One region of the Fictibacillus sp. S7 genome, then DNA from elsewhere that is predicted to be linked to it. Evidence: riboswitches for the same ligand, from Rfam matches in the RefSeq annotation. Region 1 holds a riboswitch; each other region holds the start of a gene.
The links. A riboswitch is a leader RNA that binds a small molecule or an ion and turns the genes downstream of it on or off. The one in region 1 is predicted to bind S-adenosylmethionine.

Region 1 (9,841 bases):
GTTCCATTTTCTTATCAAGCTCACGGATAAATTTCATGAGAGAGATTTCTTGGCCTTCCTCACGGCGGGCGTTAATGGCAGAGCGCAAAAAGTCCGCATTCGTAATACCGCTTACTTCACTTGGGTATTGCATTGCAAGGAAAAGTCCTGCTTTTGCACGTTCATCAACTTCCATCTCAAAAAGATCTTTTCCGTCAAATGTAACGTTACCCTCGGTTACTTCATACTTTGGGTGCCCCATTAACGCTGAAGATAAAGTGGATTTACCTGTTCCGTTCGGTCCCATGATTGCATGGATTTCCCCGCCATTTATTTCAAGGTTTAACCCTTTGATAATTTCCTTATCTTCGATAGAAACACGCAGGTTTTCAATCTTTAAGTTTGGTGTAGACATATGCATTTACCTCCATCTTATATTTCAATGAAATATATTGTTAATGTGAACAAGAATGAAAGCTTCTCTCATTCCATTCTCAATTTATTCTCATTCTAATATTATAACAAATTTATTTTATCTTCAACCTTATGAGCTTTCCGGAAAAAGATAAATCAAACAGAAAATCAGCATTCGTTGGTTGAATGCTGATCCCACTTCATATACTATAGGATTTTTCGTTCCATTTCATTACTTACTTCCAAACTTTTTTGATATTCTTTTTCACGTTCTTGTTCAATATCCAACCGTTTGTCAAGATTGCGTTCATACTCAGCGTAACCAATGCCATGATTCTTGTGCATAGCCTTTTCCATTTCAGAAGTGTGGTTAACTTTAATCGAGTGAATAATAAATCATCCTTTCGTGTTATGAACACTAATTATAACCACTATTAGCCTAACAAACGTATGATTCCTTATCAATTTCCATATTCTACGATATAAAAAAAGCCTATACGGTATACACCGGATGCACTTTAATGCCTTCCATATCCTTATAAATCCGGTTAAATCCTCTCCCGTTCTTCCATTTTCTGAAAAGCGAAAAAAGAAGCTCCCTCTGGAACTCCTTTTTACTGCATGGGATTATTTAATTCCTGAATGCATTCCTGTACCAGTGTCACTCCCTGGCTCATCGCCGCACCTCCTCCAAAAGCTGCTGCTACTCCAACAGCTTCGAGGATTTCATTCTCACTGGCTCCCTGATCCAGACACCCTTTTGTGTGATAAATAATACAATATTCGTCCTGGGCACAAATACTGATTCCCAAGGCAATCAGCTGTTTATTTTTCTCAGTGATTTCCCCCTCTTTAAAGCAGTGACGGGTAAATTCATTGTAGGAATGAGCCAGTTCGGGCATATGGTCCGTATACTTTCCAAGGCCTTCCTTATACCTGATCAAATGAAATTGCGTTGAATTCTTTCCGGGCATTTCTTGATGTTCCATTTGTTTCATCCTCCTGTCCTTAAAGTAGACAAGTCTTAGTATGAGTTAATGCTTCTTGTCTTATGCCTTTCACTTTTTCCAACAGAAATTTTTGTTTCCACTTAAAAAGGGAATATAATGAGAGAAAAGACGTTATAAGAAAACAGAAGGAGAAAGAGATGGAAGAGGAAAAAGTTAAAAAATCATTGATAGCCGGATCTGTTGGATTAGGGACAATAGCAGCTGTTGCAGGCACTGCCGCAATTTATTCTTCATTCATAGAGCCTTACTGGTTTGACATTAAGAAAGTGACCATCAAACTGCCTCGCCTTCCCGAAGCGTTTAAAGGGGTACATATTGTTCAGATCAGTGATTTCCACCTTGGATTTCATTTCAGAACAAGACATATCAATAAGATGGCTGAAAAAATACAGAAGCTGCAACCGGACCTTGTCATTTTTACCGGAGACCTGGTCAATTCGAAACGTTCTCGCTGGTCTGCAGTAAAAAGCATACCAGGCTTAAAAAGTATTGAAGCTCCGCTTGGAAAATTCGCTGTGCTCGGAAACCATGATTACCTTGAAGACATTGATACGATCTCTGAGCTATTGAGAAAAAGCGGCTTCGAACTGCTTGTAAATGAGAACAGGAAACTGACAAAGGGGAATGACAACTTCTATATCGCAGGACTTGATGACTACCTGCAAGGAGAGGCAGATATTGAGAAATCTCTGGAGGGCATTCCGGAGGATCAGTTCACACTTTTTCTCGCCCATGAACCGGATTATTTTAAGGTAAGCTCAAAATTCCCCATCGATCTTCAGCTGTCTGGCCACAGCCACGGCGGTCAAGTGCGGATGCCGCTGTACGGGCCAATTATCACTTCACGTATGGGAAGAAAATTCCACACCGGCCATTATGAGTCAGAAGAGAAACATTTGTATACCAACAGAGGAATGGGAACGACCCACCTTCCCTTTCGCTTCTTTTGCAGGCCGGAGATTACATCCATTGTTTTAGAATAGAAACATTTTTGTGGGAATTTCCAGCAACAAAGTTACGAAAACAAAAAAGACGGCTCCCGGACCTGGAAGCCGTCTTCTTTACTTATCCTTCCTTTTGAGGCGGAAGATGGGTGACATAGGTTCCTGCGATAAAATCATGAATACTTCTTTTATCTTTTCGAATCCCAACCATAAAAGCACTGACAATCAATCCAATTCCAAGCGTTACTGCGTAAATAATCCCTCCGACCAGAACTCGCATCAGCATGGCACCAAGCCCCAGCTTGCTGCCATCAGCTTTAACGATCCGAACCCCGCAGATTCTCTTTCCAACCACGTACCCGTGCCAATAGATGGGCAGCAATAGGGCATAGAGGAAACTGATGATATCGAGGTACCAATTTTCTCCCGGTTGACCGGAAGCAAAGTCTCCGGTAATTAAAAAACCAATGATAGCTAATGGAATGCCGATAATAATGCCATCCAGCAAACAGGCTCCTACCCTGATCCAAAATCCCACTGGCTGTTGAACGTCCATCTTGTACCCCTCCCTGATTGGTTAGTTTTAAGTCATCTAACTTTATTACAATGGGACAAAAAAAAGAACAGCCTGTGGCTGTCCTTTTATGGCACCTTATTTGTTTACTGGTACAACTGCTCCTTTGTACTTCTTCTTAATGAAATCCTGGATTTCTTTTGAATGAAGAACCTGCACAAGGGTTTTGACTGTTTTGGCATCTTTATCGCCTTTACGTACAGCGATAATATTGACAAACGGTGAATCTGCGCCTTCAAGTGCGATCGCATCTTTTTGAGGATTCAATCCAGCATCAATCGCATAGTTGGTATTGATCAGCACCGCATCGCCTTCACCATTTTGGTAGGCTTTTGGAAGTAGTCCTGCTTCAACATCCGCTTTGAATTTAAGGTTCTTTGGATTTTCTGCAATATCCTTGATTTGAGCATTATACCCTTTGCCTTTTTTGAGCTTGATCAGCCCTTCTTTTTCAAGCAGTGACAGCATACGGCCATGGTCGGCTACAGAATTACTCATAATGATGGTTGCGCCCTTTGGAAGGTCTTTTAGCGATTTATACTTTTTGGAGTATACACCGATCGGCTCAATATGAATTCCGCCTGCATTTTCAAATTTGTAGTTTTTGTTTTCCTTCATTTGTGACTCTAAATAAGGAATATGCTGAAAGTAGTTGGCATCAATCTCTTTATTTGCAAGAGCTTTATTCGGTAATACATAGTCCTGAAACTTTTTGATTTCAAGATCAATTCCTTTTTTCTTCATTAGCGGTACAGCCTGTTCAAGAATTTCGGCATGCGGAACGTTGGATGCCCCTACAACAATTTTTTTATCAGCAAGCTTTTTGTCTCCTCCGCTGTTTGCACCGCACGCAGCAAGGGCTGTTGTCATGGCCAACAAAAGAATGAGTGTAATCAATTTTTTCATGGTTTTCCTCCTGATTGTCTATTTTTATCGTTTATCCAGGCGTCGGGTAATAGTATCCCCGATAAATTGGATAAGGAAGACGATAATCAAAATAATAACTGTGGCAACAAACGTAACATCATTTTGTGTACGCTGGAAACCGTCTAGAAAAGCCCGGTCACCTAAACCCCCTGCGCCAACCACACCAGCCATTGCGGTATAGCCCACAAGCGCGATGGAGGTTACAGTGATCCCTGAAATCAAAGCGGGCAAGCTTTCAGGAATAAGCACTTTAAATATGATTTGGGTATTGCTCGATCCCATGGATTTCGCAGCTTCAATGACTCCTCTATCCACTTCTCGGAGAGCGATCTCAACCATTCGTGCATAAAATGGCGCTGCCCCGATTATAAGTGCCGGGAGCGCAGCATTGGCACCAAGCATGGAGCCAACCAAGAAGAGTGTAAATGGTATCAACAAAATGATTAAGATGATAAAGGGTATCGAACGAAAAATATTAACGATTGCCGCTGTAATTACATTAAAAAGCTTGTTCTCCCACAAGTTTCCTTTCCCCGTAAGAAATAAAGCCAATCCTAAAAACAAGCCAATAACGAAGGTGGCAATAACAGCTACTGCAGTCATGTACAGCGTCTGACCTGTAGATGTTAACATCACATCCCATTCTACATTCGGGAACAGATTACTCATATGAAACCACCTCCACTTCGACTTGCTGTTGGTTCATGTAATTGATTGCATCAGAAACTTCTGAATCAACCCCTTCGAGCTGTATAAAGAGTGATCCATATGCACCGTTTTGTGTTTGTGAAACCTTGCCCTGAAGAATGTTAACCTGAACGTTGAATTTTCGGATAACCTCTGTGATAATAGGCTGCTCAGCGCGTCCTCCGACAAATGTCAGCTGTACAATCTTGTTTTGCGGCTTTTCTGAAGCCAGCTGTTTAATCACATCCGTTGTTTCTTCCGGTTCTGTGATCTGCTTCACAAAATCTTTCGTAATTTCCTCGGAAGGATGACGGAAGACGTCCAGGACTGGTCCCTGCTCTACCACTCTTCCGTTTTCCATGACAGCCACCCGATGGCAGATCTTCCGTATGACATGCATTTCATGAGTAATCAGGACAATCGTCAATCCGAGTTTTTCGTTAATCTCAACCAACAGATTCAGGATGCTGTCGGTGGTTTTCGGATCAAGCGCCGATGTCGCTTCATCACAAAGAAGCACTTTTGGGTTATTGGCCAATGCCCGGGCAATACCGACCCTCTGTTTTTGTCCTCCGCTCAGCTGGGACGGATAAGATTCTCCCCGGCCTTCGAGGCCAACCAGTTTAATCAGTTCATCCACCCTTCTTAACCGTTCAGCTCTTGCCACCCCGGCAATTTCAAGAGGGAAAGCAATGTTCTCCCTTACGGTACGGGACCAAAGCAAATTAAAATGCTGGAAAATCATGCTGATTTCCTGACGAGCTTTCCGAAGCTCGCTCTTGCTCAGCTTGGACAAATCCTGTCCGGCTACCGTTACACTTCCGCTCGTCGGCCGTTCCAGCATGTTCAGCATACGGATCAACGTACTTTTTCCGGCACCGCTATATCCTATTATTCCGAAAATTTCACCTTGATCTATTGTAAGATTGACCTGGTCAACCGCATTGACCGGTCCGTCTTTCGTCTTAAAGATCTTGCGCACTGCATCTAAAGTTATCAAAAGACTGGATTCCTCACTTTCATAAAAAATGCCCTTCTGCGAATATGAGCAGAAGGGCATTGAATTTATATGCGCCATCTCTCATCTCCCAAAGCATGCGCTTTGCAGGAATTGGCACCATTTTAAACAGGATTGCTGTTTAACGGTTGCCGGGTTTCATCGGGCCAGTCCCTCCACCTCTCGCGATAAGAACGAAATGTTTAAGTTTTCAGCTTGCAGTATGGATTTTATCATCACGTACATTTACTGTCAAACCATTTCTTTTGTCCCTGTTCGTTGACTGCGGGCCAAGTACAGTAATGATTCGAGTTTTAACTGTTCTCTGTATGTCCCTGTAAAAGACAGCTTTCCTTGTTTGATCAGTTTGCTCAAATGACTTTCACCATTGCAAACAAGCCGTAATTCCTCATCATTGCCTGAAAGCAGTATTTTTCTTTGCTTCTCCGTGATGGTGTTGATAAAGGTGATACAGATGGTTTTCCCTTCCAGTGATACACTCGCCCTCTCATTCCCCACAAGCGGACGGAGAAAATCTGTTTTTTGAATATGATCCACCCATTGATCCCAATTCATCAAAATTCCCCCTCGTTATATCCCTTCTAAAAGGGTTCGAGGAGGCTGGACCCTCTTCCTGTAAGGATCCTTCGACAGTTAAAGGGTCCTTCTGTCGATTTTTAGCTTGCTTTCTTTTGATGACGATGACCTGGATGTTCCTTTTTGGGCGTGGCTTGGCCTCTGCCCCACTTTTTCTCATGGTTAAACCGTTGTTTTTGCGGCCCCGGTTTGTCTTTGTTCATCTTTTTCTTATGGACGGGTACGGTTTTCACCTTCATCTTGTTTTGATCCTTCGGTGAATTTCGGAAAGAAGGCTGCGGCGTTGGCTGGCCTTTTCCCGGTGGTTTCTTCCATTTTTTATCCGGATGTTTATGTACAGAGCCGAATGAATGAAACTCGGCCTGATTATTTTGACTCATCACTTTCCTATTCTCCTGCTGGGCAGGTTCAGCAGATTTAACTGTCATTTTTTTATTGCTTTGCATCGAATCCGCTTTTTTATTCGTTTCTTTATATGAGGTTTTTCTTACTGGTTCAGTCTTGGCGGATGGTTGTTTAACCGCCTTTTTTGGATGGGTCTTTTCAGGCTGGATATTTCTCTCGTTCCGCTTGATTTTTTCGGGTACTTCCATGTCTTCCTTATTCTTTTTATGCTGCTGGTCGTTTTTCTTCTCCATCTTTTTTTTCAGCTCGGAAAATGACATCTTTTTGACGTCTTTTAAAGAAAGCGGATCATGGTTTTGCTTTGCATAAAGATACATCAAATATTTCCCTGGCGATACTCCATTTTTCTTTGCTGCATTACGCTTTTTTATATCAAGGCTCTTGATGTCGATGGCTGCTTTCTCATTATAGACAGCAGCATTGCGTTTAATGGCTGTTACAGCATCTTGGAGGGATGAAGACATCTTTTTATCACTTTGATCCACAATAGTAGACGCAATCAGCACGTCCGGATTCTTGGAAAGATAACCTTGTTGGTCATAAGCATTCAACAGTGAAGAAGCAAATTGAAACAGGCTGACATCCTTCGCATACTGAAGGGAGTGGATCAGGTTTTCTCCTTCCGGGTTGAACGCTTTTACTTGAACGACCTGAAGATTTTCATTAACCGCAGCCTCGAGGCTCGGATTCACGTCAAAACTGACATAAGCCGCAACAGTATGGTCGTTGCGGCTCAACGGGTTTACACCCGAAAATAACACAAATATGAGTAGTGCTCCTATAGACAAAGAAAGTGAAGGAAGAAAAAAGCGCCTGGTCTTGCTTCTGTATAAACTAGAGACGTCATATTCCATTCCCGGCACCAGTTTTTTTCCCCGTGGCAGTTTAACCGAGACAAATGACCCGTCTTTTGTTAAAAGAATCGCTTTTCCTTTCTTAACTTCCATCAAAATACCGTTCTTCATTCCACATATCCCCCCTGAAGGCGAAGGATCTGCTTCGTATCATAACCATCATGAGCCAGCTTTTAGGCCACACGAATAATTACAACCGTTTAACTTCCCCTTATTTAAGGCTGAATATAAGACTTTAACGCTTTAAAGTCCCCTAGATATATTAGCGATACCGCTATTATATACTTTCGATTTCGCTCTATCGTTTTACGACTGCAGGAGACCATGCTTAACAAATCTTTTATGGGAAGTTGTTTTTTCTCCAATAAAAACTCAGCCATTTCCCGGTTTTCAACGAGCAGCCGGGCAATTTCTTTCGCATTTTCACGTGCATCAACGTGCTTCGGACAATGTTTGCTTAGCACTTTGAAATTCAAGTTGAAATCTTTTAGCAGCTTTTGATACTCCTCAATTTCATACACACGATTTTCAGCCTGAATGCTTTCTTCATAATGATCCATTGCCGCTTTTTGTTCAGCATAGCTATCCTCAACGCGGCCTTCTTCGTCCTCTTCATCAGGCTGGAGATAAATTAACCGGTTCTGCCTTACTTCTTTACGAATATAATCAATCACTCTTCTGCGGATCACCATATCAGCAAAAGAGAGGAATCGGCTTCCCTGTCCTTCCTGGTATTGATCAATTGCCTCATTGAATGCATACAGACCTACACTAAATTCGTCCATTGTTCGATCTATATATTGACTGCAAACCTTTGATGTCACCTTTTTAATAAAGGGCTGATAGGCTTCAATCAGTTCATTTCGTAAAAAATCATTTCCTCTTTGGATGTTCATAACTTTATCTTCAATGTTATTTATAGCGCTAGCGCTGTTTTTTATTCTTGATACAAATGCAGTAGACATTGACATTATTTCACCTCTTAAATCCAGGTTGTTTTAACTTTCGGAGGACGAAATTCCCCAAAAGTCGACAGGAGCAAACAAGTTTCAAGCTCTCCTATACATTTATACCATTGATTTGTAGGTTTGTAGGATACAGTTGTATAACAATATTACAGGACTACCGCCTTTTTGTAATCTTTCTGTCACGTTTCTGAAAAAGAAAAAACTAGCTTCTGTGCCGATAAATCAGAAATTACCACTGACTTGCTTGGTATCATAGCTTTTTCAAGGGAATTTCATCTGTTTTAATGGCTGAAATGTGATGTAAAATGATTTACATATTTTTGTTTTATTTTACCACACCAACCATGTATTACATTTAAAAAACACCCCCTAAAAAAGAAAAAAGACACTGAATGTGCCTTTAAAGGTACTTTTTTAAGTTATGATACAAAAAATCAACAGATTGCATGGCATAAATCTTGCGTACGGCAATCCCGCGGTTTAAAAAAAGGAGGCACGGTACACTGGTAATGTTGTATTTTTCAGCCAGTTCTGGCATGGCATTTAAATTGATTGCGCCCACCTTGGGCTGTTTGTTTCCTGGCTTGTCCAACGCTTCCAGTGTGATCTCAAGCATTCGCCTGCCCATTTTGCAGGTGCCGCAAAGTGGTGTTTGAATATAGAGAGCCGCCGGTACCTCTGCCGACTCCTCAATATAATCCTGTGTCTCTAAGTTAGTTAAATCCTTCATACTTCTCCCCAATCCTTTAAAAACTGCTCATTTCGAGCATCTTGTCATCATTTTGTTTCGGTGTTCCCCTGCCATCTTTATTGTTAGTTAAGAAATAAAGCGCCCCGTTATGAACTTGAACATCCCTGAGACGGCCATGATTGCTCGCCATCGTTTCCATCTGCTTGCCGGATGTGTTTACTTTAATGATCTTTTCTCCGCGCAGACAGGCAATATAAATCTTGCTGTCCTTGATGGCAATACCCGACGGTGCCCATGTCTTTCTTCCCGAATGAAGAAGAGGCTTTTCCATGTTTTCTTTGGATTCATCCCCTTTAATGACCGGCCACCCGTAATTTTTCCCAGCTTTGACCACGTTTATTTCGTCATAGTTGGTTGAACCATGCTCAGTTGAAAACATTTTGTCTCCATCCCATGCAAGCCCCTGTGGATTGCGGTGTCCGTAGGAATACACATAAGAATGGTTAAACGGGTTATCCTTTGGTATGGATCCATCGGCATTCATTCTTAAAATTTTTCCAGCAAGACTGTCCTTGTTCTGGGCAAGCGAATCATCCCCTGAATCTCCGGTGGTTGCATACAGTTTTCCGTCAGGTCCAAATTTGATTCTTCCGCCATTATGAATCGACCCTCCAGGTATCCCTTCAAGGAGCACACGATCTTCTTTCAAGGATGCCTGTCCTGCTTTTAAAGAGACGATTCGATTGTACACCTTTCCCTTTTCCTGATATGTGTAATAGGCATAAGCCCTGTGA
Region 2 (9,841 bases), 360 kb from region 1:
TAATTTACTGTTTTTCACGACCGGTCTCCTGCTGCATGGTACACCGCTTTCCTACATGAATGCTGTTTCCAATGCGGCAAAAGGTACCGCAGGCATTTTGATTCAATTTCCGTTTTATGCGGGTATTCAAGGGATGATGGAGCTTTCTGGACTGGGCGGAATGATTACCAATGCGTTTATTTCTATTTCCAATCCTTCAACCTTTCCGTTCTTTGCTTTTCTAAGCTCAGGATTTGTAAACTTTTTCGTTCCGTCAGGCGGCGGACATTGGGTGGTACAAGGTCCATTCATCATGCCTGCGGCCAAGGAGCTTGGCGTTGACTCTGGCGTTGCTGCCATGGCGATTGCCTACGGTGAAGCCTGGATGAACATGGCTCAGCCGTTTTGGGCGCTGCCCGCACTGGCGATCGCAGGGCTCGGGGCGAGGGACATTATGGGCTATTGTGTGACCACGCTCCTGGTTTCTGGTGTTATCTTTACGGTAGGTTTGTCGTTTTTTTAGTCATTTGCAAAGGGGGACTGCTGATGGAAGTTACTGCTTTTGACGGGATTGCTGCTCGGCTGAGGGCTGCCGGCTGTGTTTACGCGGAAGAAGAAGCACGGCTGTTGCTCTCTGCTGCAGTGTCTCCCGAAGAACTGGACAGAATGACAGAAAAGCGAGCAGAGGGAGTGCCTCTTGAGCATGTAATGGGTCATGCGGATTTTTGCGGATTTCGGATTGAGTTAGATTCTCATGTATTTGTTCCCCGCCGGCGTACCGAGTTTCTCGTACATCAGGCTGCAGAGATAATAAGGGCGGGAGATGCTGTGGTGGATCTTTGCTGCGGCTCAGGAGCGGTAGGGGCCGTACTTGCCGAGCTTAAGCCTGGGATCAGGCTTTACGCAACTGACATTGATCCTGCAGCTGTAATATGCGCGCGCCGGAATGTTAGCAAGGCGGACGGAAAGGTTTTTGAAGGGGACTTATATGAGCCGCTGCCAAAAGTCTTGCTTGGAAGCGTGAATGTTCTTGTGGTAAACGCCCCTTACGTTCCTACGAATGCAGTGTCATCTCTTCCGGCAGAAGCGCGTATGTATGAAGACCGGATAGCGCTGGATGGCGGCTTGGACGGACATGATATCCAGCGGAGGGCAACGATTGAAGCAGGATCCTGGCTCGCACCTGGAGGAAGTCTGCTCATGGAAACAAGCTCCCGCCAATCAGCAGAAACATGGCGGATTTTTCAGGAGCAGGGCCTGAGTTCAACAGTGGTCTGTTCCTCAGAGCTCCAAGCAACGGTGGTTATTGGCACCAAGTAAAAAAGCCGGATCAGCGCGTTTTAGCTGATCCCGGCTTTTCCCGTCTGGCGTCTTATCTTTTTGCTTTTCGGTAACCGGCTTTTTGGGCTTCTGCCTCTGAGCAAAACATGACCTCGGCTTTTGTTACATCATAAGATTGGCCGCCGGGAACATGGTAGATCATCGACTGCTTATTTCCTTTAATGTTGCATTTTCCTTTGGGTTTCTCATTTGAAGGGGGATTGGCAGGCTGTTTGTTTTCATTAGAAGATGGGCTCTTGGAATTTTCATGAAAACCGTCCTTCTGGGCATAGTTCTCGATGGACCAGATGCCAACCCCTTTTTGCTGGGCTTTTTCCTGTGTGGCGCGGAACTGGTCTACATATTTTGTATTGGGCGGATACACATAAGCGACCCGGGCCAGTCCTTTTTCCAAAAGCAGCTGGTTAAAGTTTTGTTTGCCAATCCATATGTAAGCAAGCAGTCTCCCATACTTGTCACGTTCGGAAATATCCAGCTCAACGCCTACTTTTTTACCGGTTAACTGTGTTTTTGTAAATTTTGAGCTCTCCGGACCGAATGGCTGAACACCAAGCCTTGGGTGTTTCGTTTCGGGAGTATCCACTAGCAGCATACGGACACGTTCTGTTTTTCCATTCTTGAATTTAACATCGAGTGTATCTCCATCTACTACATATGTGACAGTTGCTGGTGTGCCTTTAATCGAAGCGCTCTGCCCATCGGGACTGCTGCTCTCCTGAACCGGTGAGCATGCGGCAGCCAACACAGCTAGTAAACATACCATTGCTATACTGAGCAGCTTTTTAAGGGGATTTTTTTCCACGATCTTCTTTCTCTCCTCTATCTATGTATTGCCGATGATTTGTAAAATCACAAAAGTTATTATACTACGTTATTTACTCACAGAGTGTTTTTCAATAAAAAAAGCATCATGATCGATTAGATCGTGATGCGGTCTGTGGCTGACTGGCGGTTAAGCCAGTTCAATGTTTGGGCAAGAAGTTCATTAAAATGATGGATAGAAGAAAAGGTATGATTCGCTCCTTTAATGAGCTTCAATTCACTAGTTCCATGAATTCTATGGGAGCAGCTGTCATAGAACTGGGTGCAGTATACGCTTGGAATGTCTTTATCCTCTGTTCCATGGAGAAGTAAAATGTCACCTGTAAACTGTGCCAGCTCCTTCATGGGATGGTAGGATTGAAGGGAATGGAGAAAATCAGCTTTTAATGAATATCCCAGATGATCAACATACCCTTTTGTCGTTAAACTTTGGCATTCATCCTTTCCAATAATATTCACGATATCATCGTAGGGATTTCCTACCGAAGCCCAGAGAATCAGGTCTTTTACCCTCGGATCGACTGCCGCAGTCTGAACCGCCACGGCTCCTCCCAAACTATGGCCAAGGAGAATGATCTCCCTGGAATCGACGCAGGGCAGCTTTGAGGCATAATCAATAGCAGCCTGTGTCTGACTGATTAAATCTTGAAATGTATTTTCTCCATAGCTGCCTTCGCTTTCTCCACAGCCGGCATAGTCAAAACGCAAAACGACAAACTCGCTCGCGGAAAGCTGCTGGGCCGTTTTAACAAAGAGGCGGTCCACACCGATTCGGTTGCTTGTAAAACCATGGCAGATGATGACAATCGGCAATTTGGCCTGGAGAATTCCTAAAGTGTGCCGGGGATAATGAACGGTGGCGGTTAACTTGCAATCCTTCCATAGAAACCAACCTTGCTTTTCCATATGAACAACTCCTCAATTCTTTATAATTAACTAATCTTATCTTTTTAGTAGGAATTAAAGTTAAATAAAAACCCCTTCTTATAGAAACATAAGAAGGAGTTGAATGAACGAATCACGTCAACACATTTCTTATCTTTCAAGCCAGCAGCTTGTTGAAGTTGGCACAGTGCTCATAGGGGAGTCTGTTGCCGAGGCTTCACAGGGTCAATTCCCTCCGCCTCTCTGGATAAGAAGTATATCATTTTAATTTAATGTATGATATTTTTAATAGTTTGTCAATTGTATAAGATAAGTTGATTATAGAATATGAACCAATTCAAAAAAGGTATCAAAAATAATGCATTTGTCCCTGCCTTTTCTTCTGAGTATGTTGGCATTAAATCTTATATATTGTAAAATAATAACATAGTAAATTATTAGAATGATTAGGAAGAAGGTTAAGCGTGTTAGAAAAGATCAATCATCAGCTAGAGCGATTCATGCCACTCATTACCCCGGTCAGTGTACTCTTGGGCATGCTTTTGACACATGAGCTAAAAAACTTTCTGTTTCTCGTTCCGTGGATTTTTGCGTTTATGACATTTTCGGGCAGCCTTGGCTCAAATTTTACCCATTTGCGCAATACGTTGTCTCGTCCTGTCCCCATTTTTATTGGGTTGGCCATTCTGCACGTTTTTATGCCCTTGTGGGCCTGGGCAGTGGGACACATAGCGTTTCCCACGGATCCTTACACCATTACTGGACTGGTGCTTGCTATGGTCATTCCATGCGGAATCACGAGCAGCATGTGGGTTTCTATTTATAAAGGAAACAGCACCCTTGCTTTATCCATCATATTAATTGATACATTGTTATCGCCTCTTGTGGTTCCATACAGTCTTTCTCTCTTTGTCGGAGAGTCTGTAGCCATCAAGGTATGGCCAATGGTCAAGGACCTGCTGATTATGATTGTCATTCCTTCCATTGTGGGTATGATTCTAAATCACAAGACGAAGGGAAACATCAAATTGACGTTAGGAAAACGGATAGCCCCTATATCGAAAATTTGTATGGCAGTTGTAGTCGCGATTAATGCATCGGTGGCAGCTCCTTATCTGAAGCATGCGGATAAAAAACTGGTGTGGATTGGAATCATTGTCTTTTTCATTGCAGCCAGCGGATATTTAGTGTCTTTTTTAGTCAGTATTTTGCTGAAATATGATAAAGAAACAATGGTTTCCATGGTTTTCTGCGGTGGAATGAGAAACATCAGTGCGGGTTCAGTTATTGCCCTCACTTATTTTTCCCCTTTGACAGCCGTACCTGTCGTGATCGGGATGCTGTTTCAGCAGATCCTTGCATCGGTCTATGGTTTTGTTTTGTCTAAACATTTTGGAAGACAGATCCAGCATCATAACAATGAAAGCACATCGGCATAAAAAAAGGAGTCCCTAAGGCTCCTTTTTTGTCATTATTTTTCCTTTTTAACGGATAGGATGAAACGTACCAGCAGTGTTTCAAGCTGCTCATCCTTGATCTTTTTTCTGTTGAAATGCTGGTGAATGTGTTTTTTTAGCACTTCATTGCTCATCACCATTCTCCTTTCTTCTTTGTTTTACTGTGGTTTTCTTGTTTTTTTTAGTCAATCCCTGCCTGCTGTCGAAAGAAGGGGTAATATGTCTTATTCGATATATGTACGAAATTTGAATTTTTGTGATTATATTACCATTGTTGCTTGTTTATATTTCCGGATTTGAGGAGGTTGAAACCTTTTTAAAGAAAAAAGTGATAAAGGATTTTTATGCCTATTTAATCCCAAGATATTTTATTTTTTTCTACGATCTGGAAAAGTATCGGGATACACTCAGAGGGTTTTATATTAATTTGGAAGAGGAAGTTCCAGGTCCGCTTTTAAGGGACAGTGAAGATGTGATTCGCACGATTGAAAATATTGATGAAGTGATGGAACAGTATAAAGGCAACTATGAATGTTTTTATGAAAAATTTTGCGGATGGGAAAAAGGAAATGCAACCAAACAGGTTGTAGAGCACGTGTTTAAATCGTAGATGATTGATGCCGGTGATGATCACCGGCTTTTTTTGATGGAGTTTACAGGAACATATGTTCGTTTGATATTTTGATTATGTCACCTAACGTGGTTTTTGTCTACCATTTTTTTTTAAAACTGTTGAAAATTGAAGAACGATAAAACACGGAAATATGTGAATTCGTCAGGATTTTCGTTCTTCCGGGCAGTAAATATGCTATCATCAATTGTTGAAATGATAAAAGAAGAGGAGCCTGCTTTTCATGAACATTCTTGTTGCTGAAGACGATATCCATCTTGGAAAGTTAATTGTCCATATGCTCAAAAAAAATGACTATCATGTGGAGTGGGTGACCAATGGTGAGGATGCCTATGAGGCAGCTCTTGCCCGTGAGTTTGATATTCTGATTCTCGACTGGATGATGCCGGGACAAAACGGCCTGGACGTGTGCCGGCGATTGAGAAACGGGGGCTGCTCCCAGGCGATTTTAATGCTTACCGCAAAAGATGCGGTACAGGATCGGATCAATGGCCTGGATGCAGGTGCTGATGATTATTTGGTCAAGCCGTTCGAAATTGATGAACTTTTGGCCAGGCTTCGTGCACTTTCCAGAAGAAACTTTGCTCCCATTGTTGAAGAAAAGGTTGTGATCTTTGATATTGTTTTGAATCGGACCAGTTATAAAGTGAACTCCTCCAAGCGGGAAATTCAACTGACACCAAGAGAATTTCAGTTGTTTGATCTGCTTGTCCGCAATAAAGGGCAAGTTCTTCCACGGGAAACCATTTTGGACAGGGTATGGGGAATTGATGCCGATGTTTCTGCTAAAACGGTGGATGCTACAGTAAAATTGCTTCGTAAAAAGTTGGTAAAGCTGACGAAAAAGGAAGTCATTGAAAGTGTCCGCGGGGTGGGATATCGTCTTGAAAATTAATTTCATCGCCCGCTGGAACCCCTTAAGAAATTTGAATTTAATCAGCCGGACACAATGGCGGCTGACCATGATTTATACGGGAATTCTTATGCTGTTTTTGATCTTGTTTATGGTGATTGTATATTTTTTGATGTACGGTGTAATCGTCAACAACCAGGAGACCCAGTTGAAGAAACTTGTGGATCAGGAAGTTACGGTCATCAAGGAAAAACTGATAAAGGGGAAAAAACCCTCCATTCAGAATTTTGTCATGCTGTCGGATGAACAGTTTTTCTATTATGTGGTCGATGCGAAAGGGAAGCTTTTGACGGGGGATGAGCTCTATCACAAGCTCCGTCCGAAGCTTTACCGAAAGCTTGAAGGATGGAACCCGGATCCGAATGAGATTAAATACGAGAAATTGAATGTCACTTATTATGTGCCTTGGGAAGAAAGCCCGAACAACCGGCACATCGACTTGATGATGGCTGGAAGAAAAATTTACAAGGGCAATGAGTTTATAGGTATTTTATATGTAGGTAAAAGTATTTCCAACCGGGTGGAATTGTTTGACCGTCTTTTAAATATTTTTGCGGTCCTACTTGTTGTTTTTGCTTTTGTTGCCTTTTTTACCAGCTATTTTATGTCCCGAAGAGCGATGTCTCCCATTTCTCGCTCCTATACGAAACAGCGCCAGTTTGCCGCAGATGCCTCTCACGAGCTCAGAACGCCTTTGAGTGTGTTGCTTTCTTCCATCAATGCACTGGAAATGGAAAAGAAATTAAACGAAGATGAATTTTCACATTCTGTTCTTTCCAATATGAAATATGAAGTAAAGCGCATGATTAAGCTTGTCGGGGATTTGCTTACGCTTGCCCGCTCGGATGCGGAAAATACCGAATTGGTAAAAGAGGTATTTGATTTTCAAGAGCTGTCGGAAAAGGTCATAAAATCCATTGAAACCCTTGCCGCCGAAAAGCGTATAACATTAAAGATGAATGTGCAGAACCGGCTGTTTGTGTACGGAAACAGGGAACGGCTGGATCAGCTGCTTTATATCCTGCTTGAAAACGCCATAAAGTATTCTCCGGAGGGAGCGGAAGTCCAACTGGATTCGAAAATGGAACGTAAAGAAAAATTAAAATTTCTTGTTATTTCGGTTGAAGATGAGGGAATAGGGATACAGCCGGAAGAACGCGCTCATATTTTCGAACGGTTTTACAGAACAGAAAAATCCCGCTCAAAACAATTCGGGGGACACGGGCTGGGGCTTGCGATCGCCAAATGGATTGTCGATTCTCACGGCGGATGGATCCATGTTAGGAGCAAGCAAGGCAAAGGAAGCGTTTTTACAATTAAAATTCCGCAATAATAAGCGAAAAGGACGGGTAAACGAGCCTATTTTAAGAAAAAATAAACAAAAATAAAATTAAATCTTCGCTTTTCATCATATTTTCACTTTTGCTATTTATAATAAAATAGACTAAAATTTACAGGTGCGATTATTCACAGCTGCAACAAACGATCTAAGAAGACCTACTGTTTATAGAGGTACTAGAAGAGGTGAAAGAATTGAAGGGTATTTTAAAAGCTGGCCAAAATGTTGTTCAAAAGCATATTGGTTTTTTCCTTTTAGCTGTTATTCTTTTTTGGCTAAAAACGTATACAGGCTATCTCGTTGAATTCAATCTTGGTATAGAAAATAAAATGCAGAAATTTTTGCTGCTGATCAATCCGATCAGTTCAGCCATTTTCTTTTTCGGATTAGCGCTGTTTGCAAAGGGCAGGAGAGCGTATATATGGACCATTGTACTTAATTTCTTCCTATCCTTTGTTTTGTATGCAAATATTGTGTATTACCGTTTCTTTAATGATTTTATTACGATGCCTACGCTTACCCAAACGAAAAACTTTGGGGACCTTGGCGGCAGCATCTGGGAACTGCTTAAGCCGTATGATCCGCTTTATTTTATTGACACGATCATTTTGGCTGTACTGCTGTTCGCAAAGTTTATCAAACCGGAACCTGTACGCATGGCCCGCCGCAAGGTTCAAGTGGTCCTGGTATCGGCGATTGCATTGCTAGTCATTAATATCGGACTTGCAGAAACAGATCGTCCTCAGCTGCTGACAAGAACGTTTGACCGCAACTACCTGGTTAAATATTTGGGAACATACAATTATGTCCTTTATGATGCAATCCAGAGCATGCGTATTTCAGCTCAGAAAGCATCTGCGGATTCCAGTGATATGGGAGACGTACTGAATTATAAAGATGCGAACTATGCTAAGCCAAATCCGAAATACTTTGCGAAAGCAAAAGGCATGAACGTGATTTATATCCATCTGGAGTCATTCCAGAATTTCCTGATCAACTATAAATTAAACGGCCAGGAAGTTACACCGTATTTAAATTCATTTACAAAAGATAAGAATACATTGTACTTTGATAACTTTTTCCACCAAACCGGACAAGGTAAAACATCAGATGCAGAATTTATGCTTGAAAACTCCATTTATGGACTTCCGCAAGGCTCTGTATTTACGACAAATGGAAATAACACATTCCAGGCTGCGCCTGCGATTTTAGGACAAAAAGGATATACATCTGCGGTATTCCACGGGAATTACAAAACATTCTGGAACCGGGACGAGACATATAAATCATTTGGCTATGATAAGTTTTTTGATGCCAGCCATTATGATATGAATGATGAAGATGTAGTCAACTATGGACTTAAGGATAAACCATTCTTTAATGAATCGATTCCATTGCTAAAAACATTGAAGCAGCCGTTTTATACCAAGTTCATTACATTGTCCAACCACTTCCCGTATCCAATCGATGAAAAAGAAGCATCCATTGGACCTGATAATACAGGAGACGGTTCTGTTGACCGCTACTTCCAGACCGCGCGTTATCTGGATGAGGGTGTAAAGAGCTTTATTGACCAGCTAAAAGCTTCCGGTCTTTATGATAACTCTGTGATTGTCATGTATGGTGACCATTATGGTATTTCTGAAAACCATAACGAAGCTATGGCGAAAGTATTAAACAAAGAAGAAATGACGCCATATGACAATGCCCAGCTGCAGCGTGTGCCGTTAATGATTCATGTCCCAGGCATGAAGGGCGGGGTGCAGCATCAATATGGCGGACAAATTGACCTTCTTCCAACATTGCTCCACCTTCTCGGAATCGATACAAAAGAGTATGTTCAGTTTGGTACCGACTTAATGTCCAAACAGCATCAGCAGGTTGTTCCTTTCCGTAACGGAAGCTTTGTGAGTCCGAAGGTTACGGCCATTAACGGCAAATACTTTGACAGTAAAACGGGAGAACCCGTGAAAAAAGATAAAGAAATTCAAAAAGAACAGGAATTTACTGAAAATGCGCTTTCGCTGTCTGACAAAGTGGTGTATGGTGACTTGCTTCGATTCTACACACCGCGTGACTTTAAGCCAGTAGATCGTTCGAAGTATGACTACAATAACCGTGACCAGAACAGCAGCAAAGCGAAATCAGAAGATCAGCCAAAGCAGGAAGATACATCTGCAGCGGAACAAAAACAAGAACAGCAATAACTGGAAAAAGCATTGCCTTTGTGGCAATGCTTTTTTTGTTTTATGCGGTTTTGGGAAGCGGTGCGGACACGACTTTTCTTTTTCGCCGGATATTGCCGACAAGATAGGCCCCTCCTGGAAGCAATGAAACCAGTTTAATAAGGCCCATGGAAAGAATAAGAGTAATGAAAAAGAGTGAAAATACCTGAAGATAGGTTTGTTCGAATAGTTGAGCCGTATAGGAAGCGAGGTACCGCTGCACTTGCCAATGAACCAGGTAAATGCCAA
Region 3 (9,841 bases), 340 kb from region 1:
CTGTTTGCATAAATCCGTGAGTCAGAGTAATCGCAGAAATCGCAATCCCGTCCAGAAAGCTAATCATGAACCGGCTCATGTCATCGATGGATACAACAGGATCAAATTCACCGTTTTCGATACCTTTATGAATCAAGGATGAAAAAATTCCGGCTGCTTGCTCATACCGGTTTTCGATATATAAGCGACAAAGGTGTCGTTTGCAACATTTTTTTGGAAAATAAAAACCGCTCCCTTAAAGGAAGCGGTACAATTGGATATATTCTTATTAGACGAGCGGGCCTGCACCTTTAATTTCAGCAGGAACATTATTGAACTTTGAAAAATTATCATTGAACTGAGCAGCAAGCTCTTTGGCTTTCAGGTCATATTCTTCCGGGGTGCTCCATGTTTTCTTTGGCTGGAGCACCTGATCAGGAACACCTGGGCAGTGAATCGGGATGTTTAATCCAAAGATCGGGTCGGTTACTGTTTCCACAGATTTTAACTCACCCTGAAGCGCTGCCTGGACCATGGCTCTTGTATAGGAAAGGTTCATGCGCTTACCTGCGCCGTATGCCCCTCCGGACCAGCCGGTGTTCACAAGGTAAACTTCTACTTCATGGTGATCGATTTTTTCGCCGAGCATTTCTGCATAAACCGTTGCCTCAAGCGGCAGGAATGGAGCACCAAAGCAAGTGGAGAAGGTGGCCTGAGGAGACGTAATTCCACGCTCTGTGCCAGCAAGCTTACTTGTGTACCCGGACAGGAAGTGGTACATTGCCTGTTCCTTCGTCAGTTTGCTGATCGGAGGCAATACTCCGAATGCATCAGCTGTCAGAAATATGATGGTGTTCGGGTGTCCGGCAACACTTGGCTGTATGATGTTTGGAATCGCCTGAATCGGATAAGCTGCTCTTGTATTTTCGGTCAATGAGCCGTCATCATAGTTTCCTTCACGTGTCAAATCATCCAGGACGACGTTTTCGAGAACGCTTCCAAATCGGATAGCATCCCAGATTTGCGGCTCTTTTTCCTGAGAGAGGTTGATGGTTTTGGCATAGCATCCGCCTTCGATATTAAAGACGCCTGTATTGGCCCAGCCGTGTTCATCATCTCCGATCAGCGAGCGGTGAGGATCAGCGGAAAGAGTCGTTTTACCGGTTCCGGATAAGCCGAAGAAAAGGGCGACATCGCCTTCCTGTCCGACATTTGCCGAGCAGTGCATGGAAAGTATCCCTTTTTCGGGAAGGATATAGTTCATAACTGAAAAGATCGATTTTTTGATTTCACCGGCATATTCTGTGCCGCCGATCAAAACAATCCTTCTCTCAAATGATATAATAATGAAAGTTTCTGAATTTGTGCCGTCTACCTCAGGATCAGCCTGGAACCCGGGAGCGGAGACCACGGTAAATTCCGCATCCAGTCCCTTTAGCTCTTGAGCTGTAGGGCGGATAAACATTTGCCGGGCGAACAGATTATGCCAGGCGAATTCGTTCACGACCTGAATGGGTAGGCGATAAGCATGATCAGCGCCAGCAAAGCCTTTAAACACAAAAAGTTCTTCTTGCTGGCCTAAGTAATGAAGTACTTTTTTGTAAAGCTTATCAAACTTTTCTTCATTAAAAGGCTTATTGATTTTGCCCCAGTCTATTTTTCCGCTTGAACTGGCTTCGTCCACGAAAAACTTGTCTTCTGGAGAGCGTCCAGTGTATTTTCCAGTTGTGGCTCTGAGAGCACCTGTCGAAGATAAAATCGCTTCGTTGCGGAGCAGTGCTTTTTCAACAAGCATAGGTACTGGGAGATTTTCATGAGTAGCTGCGCTGTTTAGAATATCATCTAAAGTCGTCGTTGAATCAACCGTATTCATGTTCGCAAAACCGTCCTTTTAAAGAATATATTAATCACCGTCAACATGACTAAATTTGAAATTAGTATAGCACATTAAAATAAATAATGTATACTATTTTATTTAACATTTTACGATTTGGTTCGAAAATCAGGCATTATCCTCTGATCAGCACTGGCAAACATTATTATCAGACATAGTGACGCTGAAAATTTCTATCTGGATGAGGGAGGGATGCCATTTCAAGTTGACAGGTTTGTCGAACTGCGCTATTATATTTCGGGAACGGCTACTCTTATTCCGAGTAGGTGGAGGGACAGGCCCTATGAAACCCAGCAACCGACACTTCGTGCCAAAAAATGAAGTGAAAAGGTGCTAACCTGCAAGGTGAACAAGCCTTGAAAATAAGAGGTGAAGGCGTAGATATAAGACCTTTTCCCTCGTGTATGATGATTTAGGGAAAGGCTTTTTTTATGTCTCAAAATGGTTTGAACCTGAATATTTTACAAAAACAAAGTATCCATATAGGAATGAGTACCGTATCTTATAAAAATATTGCTCTATGCGTTAAATAGAGAAGGAGGATCTCAATTGTCTAAAAGTCGTCGTCTTTTTACATCTGAATCAGTTACAGAAGGGCATCCGGACAAAATTTGTGACCAAATTTCCGATGCGATCCTGGATGAAATCCTGGCTAACGATCCAAATGCCCGTGTAGCTTGTGAAACTTCCGTAACAACCGGACTTGTGCTGGTTGCAGGGGAAATTACTACATCCACATATGTTGATATTCCGAAAGTGGTTCGGGAAACCATCAAAGAAATCGGTTACGACCGCGCGAAATATGGTTTTGACTCCGAAACGTGTGCGGTTCTGACATCCATCGATGAGCAGTCTGCTGATATCGCGATGGGGGTTGACCAGGCGCTTGAAGCTCGTGAAGGTTCGATGACGGATGAAGAAATTGAAGCAATCGGTGCTGGTGACCAGGGTCTTATGTTTGGCTATGCCAACAACGAAACACCTGAACTCATGCCGCTTCCGATTTCATTGGCACATCGCTTGTCCCGCCGACTGGCTGAAGTGCGCAAAACGGAAGAAGTGCCTTACCTTCGTCCAGATGGTAAAACTCAAGTAACGGTTGAATATGATGAGGATGACAAGCCGGTTCGTATTGATACGATTGTCATTTCAACTCAGCATCACCCTGAAATTTCACTTGAACAAATTCAGGCGGATATTAAAGAACAAGTAATCAAGCCTGTTGTACCTGCAGAATTGATTGACGAAAATACAAAGTACTTCATCAACCCGACAGGCCGTTTTGTAATTGGCGGACCACAAGGGGACGCCGGTTTGACTGGCCGTAAGATTATTGTTGATACGTATGGCGGATATGCCCGTCACGGTGGCGGAGCATTCTCCGGGAAAGACGCGACCAAAGTAGACCGTTCTGCAGCATATGCAGCACGTTATGTTGCGAAAAACATTGTTGCATCCGGTCTTGCTGACAAAGTTGAAGTTCAGCTTGCCTACGCTATTGGTGTAGCTCAGCCTGTATCCATTGCTGTAAACACGTTTGAAACAGGAAAAGTTTCTGAAGAGGTATTGGTTGATCTTGTGCGCAAGAACTTTGACCTTCGCCCGGCAGGAATCATCAAAATGCTCGATCTTCGCCGTCCGATTTACAAGCAGACAGCTGCTTATGGACATTTCGGCCGTACAGACGTTGAGCTTCCTTGGGAAAAAACAGATAAAGCAGAAGCACTTAAAGAACAAGCAAACGCATAATAAAAAAGCCGGTCTTCCATTGGGATTCCCACTGGAAGGGCCGGCTTTATTTTTTGAGCGGCAGATCAGGAGGCTTATGCTCCAGGGATTTTATGAATACAGGAAATTTGAGGATTGTTGGCAGATTGAATCCTGACTGGAAAGTGGGATTTATTTCTTTTACAATCATCAAATCGTGTTCCTGTAGCGCTTTTTTCATGTAACCCCTCCTGAACATTATAAATGGTTGGTAACGAGATAAGAATTAACCAAGAAAACGGAAAAGATTCCTGAACTGATTCCCAGCATCATGCCTGCGAGGACATCTGTGGGATAATGCAAGCCAAGGTACATCCGGGAGATTCCGACAGAGAAGCCCAGCGGAACAAGAATCCAGAGCAGACCGGGGTGGATCAGGGACAACGGGATAATGACGGAGAAGACCGCTGTTGTATGCCCGGACGGAAAGGAATGGTCTTTCAGCGGATGACTGAAGGTTTTTGTACCCGGTATCATGAGGTATGGGCGCTTGCGGGGATAGCATTTCTTGGAGATGGCCACAGGGATATGGCTGAGTACGAGAGACAGGAAACCTGCGGCAGCAAATATTCTTGCATTATCAGGTGCAAAGAGCAGTACGAGAAGAGTGGTAATGATCGTGGCAGTTGCACCTCCAAAGTGGGTAATGGCGTTAAAGTACTTGTCCAACAAACGATGCTGCAGCCTGCTGTTTACCCATTTGAATAACCTGCATTCTTTTTCATAAATCCACCCGGTCACTCTCGCCATAAACATCCTCCTGTCTTAATGCTGATTTCTCCTTAAGCATACAAGTGGATGTTTGTCCCGATTTTAAGGAAGTATGAAGAGTTTGTAAAAATAAAAAACCACTGATGAATCAGCGGTTTTAAGAAAGACTGTCAAAAAACGGTTTTTCGGTCGCGTTCTTCTTTCAGAATTTCCACAGCCTCCCGGAACCTCATGGAATGGATAATTTCACGTTCCCTCAAGAAACGGAGACCGTCATTGAGATCCGGATCGTCCGACATGTCAATCAGCCACTGATAGGTGGCGCGTGCCTTTTCTTCAGCTGCTATGTCTTCATAAAGGTCTGCAATCGGATCTCCTTTGGCCTGAATGTAAGAGGCGGTCCATGGAACACCTGCTGCATTATGATAAAAAAGAGCACTGTCATGGTTCGCATAATGGGCATCCAGTCCGGCGTCACGCATCTGTTGAGGCGTGGCGTCTTTGGTAAGTTTTACAACCATTGTGGCAATCATTTCAAGGTGAGCAAATTCTTCTGTGCCTATATCGGTCAACAGCCCGATGACCTTATCGGGAATGCTGTACCGCTGATTCAAGTAACGCAGAGCCGCCGCAAGCTCTCCATCGGCTCCGCCGTATTGTTCAATCAAAAATTTAGCGAGTCTCGGATTACAGGTGCTGACTCTAACCGGGTACTGAAGTTTTTTTTCATAAATCCACATGGTCACCCTCCAATAAAATTACATTTACACTTGCCACGGCCAAGGCCCTTTGTTCCAGTCCCATGGTGTACCTGAATAGCTGTTTCCGTACTGCTGCATGGGACCATATTGGGATTCAATGGCTTTTTTCAGTTTTTTTCGCTCCCGTGCATAATGATTAAACTGATTAATGCTTGCGGTGTCATTTGGATGGGTATCAAGGTACAGCGTTAATTCTACCAGAACAAAATCCACAGCCTGCAATTCTTCCAGGAGTCTGTAATAGTCGGCAGGAAGGCTATTTTCCATATGCATTAACTCCTCCGATCATAAGGGTTTTCATAATAATCGTAGAACGCCGGCCAAAGGGTTCCTTTCTGTAATGCTTCCCTTGGGGAAAACTGCGGCAGGTTCGGCGGCTGGAACGTCATATACAGTTGCGGTGGAGTGCGGTAGTACTTTTTGCCGATGGGAGGACAAGGGTCAAACGGACTGTGGTAAGGGGTATAGGATTTTATCGGTTTCAATAATTTCACCTCCAAAAAAAGGGCTCTTACTACTTTATTGAACAAGAGTAGGAAATATGACTTTAAGGTAAACGCGGCTTCTGGGGTTTATCCATTTAAATAGGAAATCATCTTGTGGTATGATTTATCCAGAACATGCAATATGTACGGAAAAAATTTTGGGATGAATGGAAGGGGAAGCCATGTACGAAGGAATCCATCACGTTTCACTAGTGGTAACTGATTTGAAGAAAGCGTTGTATTTTTATGAAGGCATATTGGGGTTCAAAGCAGACAAAGAGCGCCCGCAGTTTGGTTTTCCGGGCGTATGGTACAATTTTGGCGCAACTCAGCTTCATTTGATCGTAAACCCGCAGGGAAAAGCATTAAGAGGAACGGATGACCTGGATAGCAGGGATGGCCATTTTGCCATACGGGTGACCGATATTCCGGGGTTATTGAAAAAACTGGATCACTTCAAGGTGCCATATCATAATAAACCCGAGAATAAGACTCCATGGCACCAGGTATATGTATGTGATCCGGACGGCAACTTAATCGAGTTTAACGGCGATCGTCAATCGGATTCGGAAAGCGACTTGTAATACTGCCCTTTTTCCTGATATTCACGGCGAATGCGGTTCATATCGGCGATGTCGTCAGCATTTAATTCCCGAATCACTTTGGCTGGACGGCCAAACGCCAGGGAATTTGGCGGTATCTTTTTTCCTGGGGGAACGAGGCTGCCGGCTCCGATAAATGCGCCTTCGCCAATTTCAGCACCATCAAGGACCAGTGAGCCCATTCCGATCAGCGCATTTTTCCGGATGAGACTGCTATGTAAAATAACACTGTGTCCAACCGTCACTCCATCTTCAAGGATCAGGGGGCGGTTGGGGCTTTGGTGAAGAACCGAGTTATCCTGAACATTTACGCCATTGCCGATAATCGTGGGGGAAACATCTCCGCGTATGACAGTGTTAAACCAGATGGAACTGTTTTCTCCGATGGTCACATCGCCGGTAATGGTTACATAATCTGCAATATAGGCGCTTTTTGCAATGACTGGATTTTTTCCATTGTAAGGGTAAATCAAACGTATCACATCCTGTTTTCAAATAAAATCGGGTTTTTAAACTGTTTTTAGCTTTTCATTCTATTCTATCAAAGGATAATTATTTCGAGAAGGGGATGCTGTTATGTGGAAGTGGGAAACTAAGGATGTAGTAAAAGGTGCCGTTATCATAGTCCATGGCGCGGGGGAATATCACGGCCGCTATGAATGGCTGATTCAGCAGTTTAACGCCGCAGGCTTTCATGTCTTAATGGGAGACCTTCCCGGACAGGGAACGACCACCCGCCGCCGCGGGCACATTGATTCTTTTGATGAATATATTCTCACGATAGAAGAATGGATTACAGAAGCTGAGCTGTATTCCCTTCCTGTATTCCTTTTTGGCCACAGCATGGGAGGACTTGCCGCTATCCGTGCGGCAACGGAGAGGAACTTTACCTTAAAAGGCATCATTCTTTCATCACCATGCCTGGGGCTTGCGAGTCCACCAAAGAAGGGAATTGAAACACTTTCCAGGGTCCTGAACACAGTGGCTCCTTCCATCAAATTTTCTGCCAATCTGGATCCTGTCAACAAAACAAGAAATGAACAGGTTCTTCGGCGGGATGCTTCTGATCCGCTGCTGGTGGAGAAGGTGTCGGTAAGATGGTACCGTGAGCTTGTAAGCGCCATGAAAAAGGCTCATCAGGAGACGGACCGCTTTCCGAACGTGCCGCTTTTGGTCATACAGGGAGGAGACGACCGGATTGTGGATAAACGTGCGGTCCGCAGCTGGTTTAACCGGCTTGAACTCCATGATAAAATGTATAAAGAATACCCGGGCTTGTATCATGAAGTGCTGAACGAGCCGGAACGGGATGATGTTTTTAAATTTATGAAATCGTATTTAAATCTTTATTTTTGATTTTGGATGATTGCAAGGGGTGGAAAATTGAAATGAGTGTACCGAATCAACCTTGGGCATTAATGTATCGCATCTATCGCAATGTTCTGCCCGATGTAGCACTTTTTTTAGAGAAATGGCGGGAAAAGGCAGAGACCATCCCCAATGACGAACTTAGAAAACAGGCTCTGATGAGCATTGATACAAAGGAATTCCATTGCCAGGGAGGAGCCATACTGGCTCTTCTGGCAGGTGAACAGCGGCAAAAGGTTATTGAATTTGTGGTAGCCTATCAGACAATCAGCGACTATTTGGATAATCTCTGTGACCGAAGCACTTCACTTGATCCCAAGGATTTTGAAGCGCTGCATGAATCAATGATTCATGCGCTGACACCGGGGGCTGAAAGGAAAAATTACTATCGTATGAGAGAAGACCAAAATGATGGGGATTACCTTTGGAGCCTGGTACAAACGTGCCAGCGCATTCTTTCGGAAATTCCGCATTATTCTTCCATCGCGGATTCACTGCTTGATCTCGCACATTATTATTGTGATTTGCAAATACATAAGCATGTGATGATTGAGGAACGGGTACCGAGGCTGCAGGCCTGGTACCGCAGCCACAAGGATTCGCTGCCTGCCATGAGCTGGTACGAATTCTCGGCCTGTACAGGCTCGACTCTAGGTATTTTTTGCCTCGTCTCCTACGCTTCGCAGGAAAGTTTGACTGCTGAACAGGTTCAGGTCATTAAAAACGGCTACTTTCCCTGGGTTCAAGGTTTGCATATTCTGCTCGATTATTTTGTGGATCAGCAGGAAGATGAAGAGGGGGGCGACCTCAATTTTTGCTCGTATTATGAAAACGGAAATCAGCTTCTGGAGCGGTTTGGCCATTTTGTTGAACAGGCCGACCACAGCATTCAGCGGCTGCCGGACAGCAAATTTCACAAACTCATCAACAGAGGACTGCTTGGTATCTATCTTGCCGATCAGAAGGTTGACCGCCACCCTGGGATAAAGAAGGCGGCCGGCAAGATCATGAAGATGGGCGGAGGAATAACCTATTTCTTTTATATGAACCGAAGATTGATGCAGCGACTCAAGCCTTCTGTATAAAAAGAGCGGATACTGCACATGCAGTTTCCGCTCTTTATCTTTTTTCAATCGCCACAATAAAAGGAGGATTGTTTTTTTGATTAATAAATCCATATTGCAGGACATGGGCTTTTTGCTGATCCAACTGACTGGCATACTCTAAAACAGCATCCCGTTCTTTCTTTCCTTGTTCATGGCCGTGGTAGATGACCAGTACGGCGATTCCCCCGGGAGCAAGCAGCTCATAAAGCTGTTCCAGTGCCTCTATTGTGGAATCGCTTTGTGTAACAATCTCTTTATTTCCACCGGGCAAATAGCCGAGATTAAAGATAGCAGCTTTAATCGACCCGTGGTATTCCGCCGGAATGGCAGATGTCATCGTATGGTGGCCGGCGTGAAAAAGGGTTACATTGTCAAATGCCTGTTCTTCCAACAGACGGCGGGTGGTGTTTTGAATCGCCAGTTCCTGAATGTCAAATCCAAACACACGGCCTCTCTTACCGACCAATCGGGAAAGATAAAGCGTATCATTCCCGTTTCCGCATGTGGCATCGATAACAGCACTTCCATCTGACGCAGCGGCTTCGAGCAATGTTCTTGCAAATGGCAATATTCCTTGTAGATTCATAGCGGCCTCACCGTTTCTTCAGAATAATATTTTCCCTGGTAACTGTTTCTTCGTTCAAGTTCGCTTTCGATCGCGTTCAGGACTTTCCATTTATTCATGCTCCACATCGGGCCAATCATTAATTCAGGGGGCCCATCACCCGTAAGGCGGTGTATCATCATTTCGGGGGGGAGAATCTCAAGCTGGTCACATACGAGATTAACGTAGGTATCAAAGTCGAGAAACTGAAGCATTCCCTTATCGTATTGCTTGACCATCGGCGTTTTTTTTAACAGGTGAAGCAAATGGATCTTGATGCCCTGTACATCCAGCTTGGCTACTTCTCTTGCCGTTTCCATCATCATTTCTGGCGTTTCCAGTGGAAGTCCGTTAATAATATGGGAGCACACCCGAATATTATGTTGACGGAGCTTTTGCACACCTTCTACATAGGTTGGGTAGTCGTGGGCACGGTTGATGAGAAGGGCAGTCCGTTCATGGACCGTTTGAAGACCCAGCTCGACCCACAGGTAGGTTCGTTCATTGAGTTCGGCAAGATATTCAACCACATCGTCAGGCAAACAGTCGGGACGGGTGGCAATG

Region 2: another riboswitch for S-adenosylmethionine. It lies ahead of DMO16_RS20075 (alpha/beta hydrolase family protein); the one in region 1 lies ahead of DMO16_RS21805 (methionine ABC transporter ATP-binding protein).
Region 3: another riboswitch for S-adenosylmethionine. It lies ahead of metK (methionine adenosyltransferase); the one in region 1 lies ahead of DMO16_RS21805 (methionine ABC transporter ATP-binding protein).

The regions. Positions count from the first base shown of each region.
Region 1 covers NZ_QJKL01000001.1:4,290,344-4,300,184, reverse strand. The annotation lists gene sufC (Fe-S cluster assembly ATPase SufC) at 1-394, opposite strand, end outside; gene DMO16_RS24685 (hypothetical protein) at 601-750, opposite strand; gene DMO16_RS21830 (carboxymuconolactone decarboxylase family protein) at 1,008-1,382, opposite strand; gene DMO16_RS21825 (metallophosphoesterase) at 1,541-2,386, shown strand; gene DMO16_RS21820 (RDD family protein) at 2,469-2,903, opposite strand; gene DMO16_RS21815 (MetQ/NlpA family ABC transporter substrate-binding protein) at 3,000-3,827, opposite strand; gene DMO16_RS21810 (methionine ABC transporter permease) at 3,852-4,517, opposite strand; gene DMO16_RS21805 (methionine ABC transporter ATP-binding protein) at 4,510-5,535, opposite strand; SAM riboswitch class I at 5,614-5,727, opposite strand; gene DMO16_RS21800 (hypothetical protein) at 5,785-6,108, opposite strand; gene DMO16_RS21795 (anti-sigma factor domain-containing protein) at 6,210-7,499, opposite strand; gene sigI (RNA polymerase sigma-I factor) at 7,604-8,353, opposite strand; gene DMO16_RS21785 (thioredoxin family protein) at 8,757-9,086, opposite strand; gene DMO16_RS21780 (PQQ-dependent sugar dehydrogenase) at 9,103-9,841, opposite strand, start outside.
Region 2 covers NZ_QJKL01000001.1:3,930,404-3,940,244, forward strand. The annotation lists gene DMO16_RS20060 (TIGR00366 family protein) at 1-502, shown strand, start outside; gene DMO16_RS20065 (putative protein N(5)-glutamine methyltransferase) at 526-1,299, shown strand; gene DMO16_RS20070 (thermonuclease family protein) at 1,352-2,122, opposite strand; gene DMO16_RS20075 (alpha/beta hydrolase family protein) at 2,239-3,048, opposite strand; SAM riboswitch class I at 3,175-3,281, opposite strand; gene DMO16_RS20080 (bile acid:sodium symporter family protein) at 3,492-4,466, shown strand; gene DMO16_RS20085 (CDP-glycerol glycerophosphotransferase family protein) at 4,813-5,094, shown strand; gene DMO16_RS20090 (response regulator transcription factor) at 5,339-6,010, shown strand; gene DMO16_RS20095 (sensor histidine kinase) at 6,000-7,361, shown strand; gene DMO16_RS20100 (LTA synthase family protein) at 7,562-9,574, shown strand; gene DMO16_RS20105 (acyltransferase family protein) at 9,615-9,841, opposite strand, start outside.
Region 3 covers NZ_QJKL01000001.1:4,628,095-4,637,935, forward strand. The annotation lists gene DMO16_RS23505 (hypothetical protein) at 1-178, opposite strand, end outside; gene pckA (phosphoenolpyruvate carboxykinase (ATP)) at 269-1,852, opposite strand; SAM riboswitch class I at 2,124-2,242, shown strand; gene metK (methionine adenosyltransferase) at 2,423-3,622, shown strand; gene DMO16_RS24515 (hypothetical protein) at 3,669-3,821, opposite strand; gene DMO16_RS23520 (phosphatase PAP2 family protein) at 3,839-4,390, opposite strand; gene DMO16_RS23525 (manganese catalase family protein) at 4,522-5,091, opposite strand; gene DMO16_RS23530 (spore coat protein CotJB) at 5,116-5,379, opposite strand; gene DMO16_RS23535 (spore coat associated protein CotJA) at 5,385-5,597, opposite strand; gene DMO16_RS23540 (VOC family protein) at 5,780-6,181, shown strand; gene DMO16_RS23545 (gamma carbonic anhydrase family protein) at 6,154-6,672, opposite strand; gene DMO16_RS23550 (alpha/beta hydrolase) at 6,776-7,555, shown strand; gene DMO16_RS23555 (tetraprenyl-beta-curcumene synthase family protein) at 7,588-8,652, shown strand; gene DMO16_RS23560 (tRNA (mnm(5)s(2)U34)-methyltransferase) at 8,687-9,259, opposite strand; gene DMO16_RS23565 (TIGR01212 family radical SAM protein) at 9,256-9,841, opposite strand, start outside.